One region of the Chlorobium sp. genome, then DNA from elsewhere that is predicted to be linked to it. Evidence: riboswitches for the same ligand, from Rfam matches in the RefSeq annotation. Region 1 holds a riboswitch; each other region holds the start of a gene.
The links. A riboswitch is a leader RNA that binds a small molecule or an ion and turns the genes downstream of it on or off. The one in region 1 is predicted to bind cobalamin.
Positions count from the first base shown of each region.

Region 1 (3,280 bases):
GCGGCGCGGCGGCTGCGCGTTCCGGAGCTCCTTATCGAGATGGCAGGCCTCGTCTACCGGTTTCTCTTCATTCTGCTCGACAGCGCCGGACGGATCCGTCTGGCGCAGGAGTCCCGTCTGGGCTATGTCGATCTGCGGGCATCGTTCCGTTCGCTTGCGGCGCTTTCCTCGGCGCTTTTTCTCATGGCCGCAAGGCGCGCCGACGAGTGCTATACGGCGCTTGAATGCCGGGGTTATGCGGGGACGCTCAGGGTGCTTCACGAGCCTTGTGAACGGCCCCGTTCCTTTATGCTGCTGCTTGCCGGAGTTCACGGCCTGCTTGCCGCCGCCCTTTTGCTCATCTGGCGGTATCCGGAGATGTTTCCATGGTGACGGCTCAGACAATTCTTGAAGCCCGGGAGCTGCACTACACCTATCCGGACGGTTCGCAGGCATTGAACGGCGTCGATTTCAGGGCGGAACGGGGGAAGCTCACCGCGCTGCTCGGCAGCAACGGCGCGGGCAAATCCTCGCTGCTCCTTGCCTGCAACGGGATCGTCCGGCCGCAATCCGGAACGGTGCTTTTCAGGGGGGTTCCTGTGTCCTACAGCCGGAAAGGACTTGCCATGCTGCGCCGTCAGGTGGGAATGGTGTTCCAGAATCCCGATGTCCAGCTTTTTTCGAGCAGCGTTTTTCAGGACATCTCCTTCGGACTCTGTAACGAGGGGCTGCCGGAAGATGAAATCCGGAAGCGCGTTGCCGTGGCCATGCGGAATACCGGGATCGAGGCCCTCGAGGGCAAGCCGGTGCACCGGCTGAGCTTCGGTCAGAAAAAAAGGGTCGCCATGGCAGGGGTGCTCGCCATGGAACCCTCTCTCCTGCTTCTTGACGAGCCGACCGCGGGTCTCGATCCGAAAGGCGCGGCGGAAATCATGCAGCTCGTCAAAGCCATGCAGCGGCAATCGGGCATGTCGGTGATTATCGCCACGCACGACATCGAAATGGTGCCGCTTTTCTGTGATCACGTCTGTGTCATGGAAGCCGGCAGGGTTCTTTTCGAAGGCTCGCCGGAGGAGGTGTTCACCCGGAGGGATAAGGTGCGTCAGGCCGGACTTCGTCTGCCGAGGATCGGTCATCTGATGGAAATCCTGAAGGAAAAGGACGGTTTCCGGTTCAGCGAGGAGGCATTTTCCATTGGATCGGCAAGGAGGGCGATCAAAGAGTGGGGCAGGGAGCGATGACTCTTGCCGCTGTTTTTTTTATCCGGTATTTTTCTTATGTTCAGAACTGTTCTTTCGTCGTAGCTGGTGCCGGTTTAAAAGCCGGAGAATAGGGAAGTACGTGAAAGTCGTACACTGTACCCGCAACTGTACAACGGTATACTGCTGAAGTCGTTCATGGCCACATGCATGAGGGCAGCAGTCGTTTCAGGTCACTGCATCGTTTTCCGCCCAGGAAAACTGCGGGAAGGCCGGAACGGAGACAAGCCGTGATAGTCAGGAGACCTGCCAGTTATTTTTGCATTACAAGATCGGACTACGGGTTATAGTCGGGGCAAAGCTGTACTTCTTTTGCATTGCTTACCGTTTTGATCTTTTTGCAGGATACGATTCATGGGTTTGCCAGAACCGGCGCAGGACGTTTTCGTTCCCGGCGCGGTGTTCGTGGTTCCGGAAACGACTCCTGGAAAAACAGGTCGGCACTGCTCGAACCGTTATGCGCTGCCTTTTTAACCCCTGTCAGTTTATGTTTTTTTCAAACTGAAAACAGGACCAACATCGATGAACAAAAAAGTATGCCTGCTTGTGCTGGCCGGGCTGCTCTGCAGCAGGGGGCTTCTTGCCGAAGAGACGACGAAAAGCTTTACCGGCAGTGAACTGGTCGTTACCTCGAGCCGCGTCGAGGAAGAAAAGAAAAATGTAACAACGAACATTACCGTCATCAGCAAAGAGGAGATCAAACAGTCATCGGCAAAGGATCTCGGAGACCTGCTCGCGGAAAAAAACATCGGCGCCGTCGTAAAATACACGGGAACGCTGACTGGTATCGGAATCAGGGGTTTCAGGACGGAATCGCACGGCAACGATCTTATGGGTAAGGTACTCGTGCTGCTCAACGGTCGCAGGGCGGGCACGGGAAACCTCGCCAAGATTGCGGTCGGCGAGATCGAACGTGTCGAAATCATTCGTGGCCCGGCAGCCGTCCAGTACGGTTCCGCAGCCATCGGCGGCGTTGTGAACGTGATTACGGCGAAAGGGTCGGGCGTTCCGACGCTCTCGTTTGCCCAGGAGATCGGGAGCAGCGATTATACCCGGACAACGCTCGGAACCTCGGGGAAAGTCGGGAACCTGGACTTTTCGGGAAGTGTTTCACTTGCCGAAATGGGGGATTATAAAACCGGATCGGGAAAAACGTACTACAATACGGCATATGACGACCAGACCTCCGGCAGCCTGAACATCGGTTACGAGTTCACTCCCGGGCATAGAATCGGAGTGAACTACACCTATTTCAAGGTTGGCGATGGCGGTTCTTCAAGCTATCTGAGCCAGAACGATCTTGACGACTCGTTCGAAAAGGAGAATTATTCGACGGATATCGTGTACGAGGGACGGACTGCCGACAGCAGCCTCTCCTGGATGGCCAGATATTTTACCGGACGCGACTCCGATGTCTGGTACGACCCGACCGGAAGCAATCCCGATTACTGGGATGACGATACTCCGTACACGTCGGAAGTCGATCACAAGGGAGCCCAGGCGCAGCTGACGTACAATCACGACTTTTTCCGCGCCACGGCAGGCCTGGACTGGGTCAATTACGAAGAGGTCTCGACTCCTTATGCTCCGTACAAGTCTGAATACGATAACATGGCGGAGTTTCTGCTGCTCAACGGCTTTCTTTTCGACAAGCATCTGGTGCTTTCCGCCGGATTTCGTTACGATACGTATGACTTGACCTCCCAGGGCTATGAGGATTCGTCGGAATCGAGCCGTGATGCCGATAACTTCGTTATGAATTACGGTATTGCCTGGCATGTCGCTGACGGCATCAAGCTGCGGGCATCCTATGCCGAAGGGTTCAAGATGCCCGCATCGAGGGAACTGGCCGCCGATTACGTTTCTTATGGCATCAACTATGTCGGCAACGCCGATCTCGAGCCTGAAGAGAGCACAACCTGCGAAGTCGGCGTTGATGTTGCCGATGGCCGGTTCGCCTCCTCGTTAACCTGGTTCACCACGGATTTTAAAAACAAGATTCAGTCGGTCAGTCTCGGGAGCGGCGTTTCGTCCTGGGAAAA
Region 1 covers NZ_JBAWHG010000009.1:5,662-8,941, reverse strand. Annotated here, with positions in the region: gene cbiQ (cobalt ECF transporter T component CbiQ) at 1-372, shown strand, start outside; gene WBP50_RS01020 (ATP-binding cassette domain-containing protein) at 366-1,220, shown strand; cobalamin riboswitch at 1,268-1,506, shown strand; gene WBP50_RS01015 (TonB-dependent receptor) at 1,761-3,280, shown strand, end outside.

Region 2 (3,280 bases), on a different contig from region 1:
TGGCTACATGGAAAATCCGCTGTACAGCGTGCTTGCCGGTATGCTGCTGACCGCTCTGATGCAGAGCAGCGGAGCCTTCATCGGCATTGTGATCACGCTTGCCCAGCAGGGTTCACTGTCCCTGGAAGCCGGCATTCCGCTGCTGCTCGGCGCCAATATCGGCACCTGCATTACCGCAACGCTGGCAAGTATCGGCACCATGCGTCCGGCTCGCCGCGTCGCTCTTGCGCAGGTGCTTTTCAATGTCAGCGGAGTTGCGGTTTTTCTGTTTCTCATTCCCTGGTATGCCGATTTCGTTCGCATGCTTTCACCGGCGGCGGGGGTTCCCGGAACGGCCATTCCACGCCAGATTGCCAATGCCCATACGTTTTACAATGTCTTTATGGCGGTCATGTTCCTTCCGCTGATTTCCTTCTGGGCGAAACTGCTGATTCGTCTGATTCCCGACAGTCCTGAAGAGACGCGGCTGCGGCCTTCCGTCTGGTATATCACCAATTCCGCTCTCTCCACGCCGTCGCTTGCCCTGAGCTATGCAAGGGCAGAGACTGTGCGCATGAACCGTATTCTTGAAAGGATGGCAGGGGCTTTGCTTCCGGCTTTTACCGGAAACCCTGCGGCAGGAGATACGCTTTTTCCGGAGCTTTCCCTTGCCGGGGGAATCGGCATGCGGGAGGAAAAGATCGACTTTCTTGAATCGAAAATGTCGGATTATCTCATTGCCATCAGCCGGCAGGAGCTCGGTGAGCGCGAGTCCCGGGAAGTTTTCGCACTCATGGCTATCGTCAAGGACCAGGAGTCGATAGGCGACAGCATCGAGGCTCTCCTGCAGAAGCTGACTGGGCGATCCCCGGAAGCCTCGATGTCCCTGACGGAGGAAGGCATGGCTGACCTGTCGGCCCTGCATGCATTTCTCTGCGGTGAAGTTGCCGGTCTTACCGGTGCCGTGCAGGAGATGGGTGCCGCCAGGGCATCGGCAATCGTGCACGGTGCCGACGATTTTTCCGTGCTTGCCGCGGAAGCTGAAGTCCGGCATCTGCAACGGCTGCGCAGGCTGCCCGAATCGGCCATGACGCACGACCGGCATATGGAGCTGCTGCATGCCTTCGAAGAGATGCACCACTACTGCAAGAGCATAGCCCGCAGCATCATGAATGCGGGAAGTCAGTAGCAGAAGATGTGGGCGGTGAGTGGTGAGCCGGAAGGCGGAAGTCGGTCGCCGTGAGAGGTGGGCGGTTAGCCGGAAGTCCGGGGGCGAAAGAGTGCCGGAAGTTACAGTTGTAAATAGTTCTGAGTTTTTTTTGCTGAACTGACGTTCCGGTTATTCTTGCCGCTCACCGCTCACCGCTCACAGATTTCTTGCATTTGAAAAAATTATTCGCTATCTAATTCCCTCGAAGTTCTTTCTCGTCATAACAGGTGCCGGCTTAAAAGCCGGAGAATAGGGAAGTACGTGAGATTCGTACACTGTACCCGCAACTGTACAACGGTAAACCGCCATTCAGAGCTCATGGCCACATGAGTTTGAAAAGCGGTCTTTTCAGGTCACTGCGCTGATTTCCTCCCAGGAAAAGCGCGGGAAGGTCTGCAAAGGAAGTAAACCGTGAAAGTCAGGAGACCTGCCGGTTATGCTATTGCAATCAATAATCAGACTACGGGTTTATAGTCTCAGGCAATACTGTACATGAAAAAAACAATGTATCCGGCGACATCCATATCCTGAGCGGCTCAGGTACTTTCTGCTCTAACGGTTTGTTTTCGGTTGCTCCGTGCGCGCCTTTCCGGCTTTTCAGCATCGTTGGCTTCGTATGGATGCCGTGTTCGTGTTTTTTTTTCGTGTACGTTTCCTGCCCCTGGACGGACCTGTCAGTCAGTTTGAAGTTTTATGAAACTGATAACAGGCAGACACATGACAAAAAAAACAGTTGCCTTTCTTGCGGTTTGCGTTGCATGCCAGAGCGCGTTGTACGCAGGGGAACCCTCCGAACGCTTTTACACTACCGATGAGGTGGTGGTGACGAGCAGCCATTTTTCTGAAAAGGAAAAGGAGAGCGCCAGGTTTATAACCGTCGCCGACAGCGAGAAACTCAAAAAAACCGGGGCCACTAACGCCATCGAAGCGCTTTCCCGAATCGGCGGTCTCGGGTACAAGTCCCTCGCTCCCCTTGGCGTCAACAAACTCGGCATGAACAGCTCGGTCTACATCAGGGGGATGGCCGACGGCGAGCTCATTCTTGTCAACGGCATGCCTGTCCAGCAGGCAGCTTCGAAAGGGTATGATCTCAGTGCCATTTCCATAGACCAGATCGAGAGAATCGAGGTCCTCAAGGGCGCCGCGTCCACGCTCTATGGAGCCGATGCGATGTCGGGCGTGATCAATATCGTTACCAAAAAACCTTCCGGCGAAACATCGGCGACCGCCTCGGTTGAATTCGGCAACGAATCGTGGATGAACCACGGCGTCAGCGTCAACCTGCCCGGCGCGACTATCGGTTTTCGTTACCAGCACATGGGCGAACTCGACAATGTCGGCCGTCAGTTTACCAACAAGTACACCAATGCCCTTGACGAGACCGACCGGTACATGTTCAGTCTCAACCTGTCACCGTTTGCCGACACCTATATCGATTATCAGTATTCCGGCTACGAAACGGGCTTCATCGATCGTTATGATTCGGGACTGGTCGAACGGACGGATCAGCAGAGCGACTTTCATTTTCTCAATATTCGTTATGAAAGCGATGTGTTCAAGGCAAAGCTGTACGGCGTTTACGACAATCGCGTTCAGACGGAGTACGTCGATGGGGTATTCGAGTCGGAGGTCGAGCGTCTGAATTACAATTACGGCGCCGAGACCGATTATCGTTTTCTTTTTTCCCGCGGTTTCGAGCTGAGCGTGGGAGCGGACTATGTTCATCGCTATGCCGAATATTCCAACATCTACGGGGAGAAGTCGCGCGATGATTACGGCGTATTTGCGGAGTTGAAAAAACGGTTCGGCGATGACGTTATCCTGACGTTCGGCGGGAGGGAGCAGTTCATCGACAACGAAGCGGAAACGACCGATTACAACGTGTTTCTGCCAAGCGTCGGTCTTATGTGGAAAGCTTCGGACGATCTCAATCTGTTTGCCAATGCGGGCAAGGCTTTTCAGGCTCCGACCTTTACCCAGCTGTACTACGACAGCAAAACCATCAAAGGAAATCCCGACCTCAAACCGGAATCGGGCTGGAGTTACGAGACAGGGTTCAAGTGGAACTGCGATTGCGCTTCGGCAAGGATT
Region 2 covers NZ_JBAWHG010000061.1:36,633-39,912, reverse strand. Annotated here, with positions in the region: gene WBP50_RS10815 (Na/Pi cotransporter family protein) at 1-1,168, shown strand, start outside; cobalamin riboswitch at 1,398-1,638, shown strand; gene WBP50_RS10810 (TonB-dependent receptor plug domain-containing protein) at 1,907-3,280, shown strand, end outside.
Region 2: linked by a shared signal. The riboswitch ahead of WBP50_RS10810 (TonB-dependent receptor plug domain-containing protein) and the one ahead of WBP50_RS01015 (TonB-dependent receptor) in region 1 are both predicted to bind cobalamin.

Region 3 (3,280 bases), on a different contig from region 1:
GAGGAACCGGCGGAATCCAATTTCGTCAGGAAGCACACCCTCGAGCAGCTTGCCGCGCTGCAGGAGTCCCACGCCGGGAAGATGGAGGATTCGCTCATGCAGCGCCTGTCGCTCTACCGGGTGTTTTCCTCGCCGCCCGGCACCTATGCCAACGGGGTGGCCCTCGCTCTCGACGCGTCGGCATGGAACGACCGGCGCGACCTTGCCGAGACCTACATCAACCACTCCGGCTACGCCTATGGCGGCGGGCAGCTCGACCAGGGGGTCAAGGCGTACGACCTGTTCAGCCGCCAGCTTGCAAGGGTCGAAATCTCGTGCATAAAGCAGACCTCCGGGGAGTACGATGCGCTCGACTGCGGCTGCTATGCCGCAAGCGCCGGGGGAATGGCGGCGGCCGCAAAGGTGCTGTCGGGAAAAGCCGTGAAAACCTGGTGGGCCGATACGACCCGCCCCGGCAATCCCGATATCCGCGATTTCAGGGATGAGGCCGAGCGTTCGGTTCGCGCAAAGCTCTGCAACGAGGCATGGATAGCATCCATGAAAGAGCACGGTTTCCAGGGAGCCCAGGGGTTCGCTTCGCGTATCAACAACCTCTTCAAATGGAGCGCCACGACGGGCGAGGTGGAGACCTGGGTGTTCGAGCAGGTGGTGGAGACCTTCGTGCAGAACGAGGAGAACCGTGAATGGATCCGCCGGCAGAACCCATGGGCGCTCGAAGAGATCACCCGCCGACTGCTCGAAGCCGAAGCGAGGGGACTCTGGGATGCCAGGCCGGACCTGCTCGAGGCGGTGCGCCAGGCGGCCCTCTCCATCGAGGGAGATCTCGAAGAGCGGATCGGCGATGTCGAAGGAGCGTTTCAGGGCGGCCGGATCGACATTTTCACCGGCGATGAGGTCGAGCGGTGGAAACGTGAGTGGAGGATAAAGGAGAATGATGAATGATGAATTTCGTCCACCAAGTCCACTTTGGCTTGTGTCGAAGAGAACAAGTAGTAACTAACGTTTAATTATTCAGTTACGGTTTCCGGCGCTGCAAGGCGCCGGAATGAAAAGGGAACCCGGTGAAAATCCGGGACAGTGCCCGCTGCTGTAATCCCTCCGTCGGCATCCGCCGGCGGCGCGGTGCTTCCGAAAAGGCCACTGGTCCGCGCCCGCGGACCGGGAAGGCCGGAAGCATGGGGAGAGTCAGAAGACCTGCCGTAACGAAGTAATGCTTCGGGAAAAAAGCGAACAGAGATGACAGCAAGAGATGATATTCCCGGCGGGAGGGAGGCGGCATTGCCGTTTCTCCGGTGGCGAAGCGTTCTCCCTTTCGGCTCAAGGCCTGAAGGGTTCCGATGCCGCGCCCGTTGCCTGCACCATGCAGAGAGCGTGTCCGGGCGGAGTCCGGCATGGATGACGCCCTCTTATCGCAGCAGGGCCGGCCCTTTCCTGCATTCGGGGGAAAGGGGCCGACAGACAGCAACAACAACGCATTGGCATTGTGCAACCACAAAACAAAACTCGATGAAATCCTACTCAGTCAAGAAAGTTTTTCGTACGGCGGGACTGTTTGCCGTACTTGTGTCGGTATGGGTGCCGGAAGCCTCGGCCGAAAGCCGGGTCATAACCGGGGTCGTCACCAGCCGCGATGACGGCACTCCTCTGCCCGGAGCAACGATTCGGGTCGAGGGGAGCGGCGCAGGGACGGTTACCGATTCGCGCGGCGAATACACGCTGACCCTTCCTGGTGATGCGGGCCGGGTGACGGTGAGCTCTATCGGTTATGCAACGCGGTATCTCAAACCCGGTCAGGGGAAGCTGCTCAATGTCGCCCTTGCCGAAAGCGCGCATTCGGCAGGCGAGATCGTTGTTTCGTCGACACGTTCCCAGGAACAGCTGAAGAACATACCGCGCAAGATCGAGGTGATCACCGGCAAGGATATCGAGGCGCTCGATCCGGCAAGTGCTTCGGAACTGCTCAAGAAGACTGCCGGTGTTGACGTCATCGAGTATCCCGGCATGCTTTCGGGGGTCTCGATCAGGGGATTCGTTCCGAATGCCGGCTCGTATTACAATGCCGAGTATGTCTCGTATCTGCTTGACGGCAGGCCGCTTGGCACGAGAAACCTCGCCGCCGTCGATATGAACATGATCGAGCGGGTCGAGGTGATCAAAGGGCCTTCATCGGCACTGTACGGATCGCAGGGCATGGGAGGCACCATCAACTTCATTTCGAAAAAGTCCCAGGGACCCATCAGAGGCAAGGTATCGCTCGGCTACGGCAGCTTCGAAACCTTCGACGGCAGCGGCGCGATCGGCGGTTCGATCAGCGACCGTTTCGATTTCGACCTCGGTTTCCGGTATTTCAGCCAGAACGAGGATTACAAGGTCGGCAATAACACGCTCATCTCGGATCCCTCCCCGGAGATGGTCGAGGAAGGGATCGGCGCCATGCGGAATTCCACCTATTCCAGCAATTCCGGTTCGCTCCGCATCGGCTACCGTCTCAGCGACAGTTTCAGGCTCGACCTGCGCGGCGCGTTTTTCAACGCTCCGTCGGTTCATACGCCCGGTTCCATCTGGGGTTATTATGAAGACGGATTGAAGGATGTCTTCCGCAAAACCGCGGATATTTCCCTTACCGGTACGGCGGGACGACACCATGTCAAATTCATGCCCTACTGGTCTGAAGACGAGAGCCGAAACCTGAAGAGCGCCTCGGGCAAGACGTACGCCTATTTCGAAGGCCGAAACGAGGAGTACGGTTTTCAGCTGCAGGATGCCGTAACCATCGGCAGGCATCGCGTGACGGCCGGCGTCGATTACCATACATCGACCTACAAAACCCAAAGGCACAGCGCTCCAGGGGTTTCCGCCGCTCCCTACAGTCCGGACGGCAGGACCAGCAGCCTCGGCCTCTTTGCCGAAGCCGGGCTCTCGTTCCTCGACGGGCGGCTTGTCGTCACTCCGGGAATGCGTTACGACATGAGCACCTTTGCCATGCTTGATACGCCGCTGATCGCGGACGTGGATACGGAAGAGACGCATGACGGGTTTTTCAGCCCATCGCTGGCTTTCCAGTACTCATTACTGCCTGCCCTGAAGACCCATGCGAGCATCGGCCGGGCGTTTGTGTCGCCCTCCGCGTTGCAGAAGGCCGGGGAGTATATCGATACCTATGGCTGGACGGTGCGGGGCAACCCGGACCTGGAGCCGGAAACGAGCGTGACCTGGGATGCCGGTCTGACCTGGAGCGACGAGAAACGGGGATTGCGGGCCGATGTCACCTACTACGATA
Region 3 covers NZ_JBAWHG010000061.1:2,836-6,115, reverse strand. Annotated here, with positions in the region: gene WBP50_RS10700 (cobaltochelatase subunit CobN) at 1-942, shown strand, start outside; cobalamin riboswitch at 1,002-1,216, shown strand; gene WBP50_RS10695 (TonB-dependent receptor) at 1,507-3,280, shown strand, end outside.
Region 3: linked by a shared signal. The riboswitch ahead of WBP50_RS10695 (TonB-dependent receptor) and the one ahead of WBP50_RS01015 (TonB-dependent receptor) in region 1 are both predicted to bind cobalamin.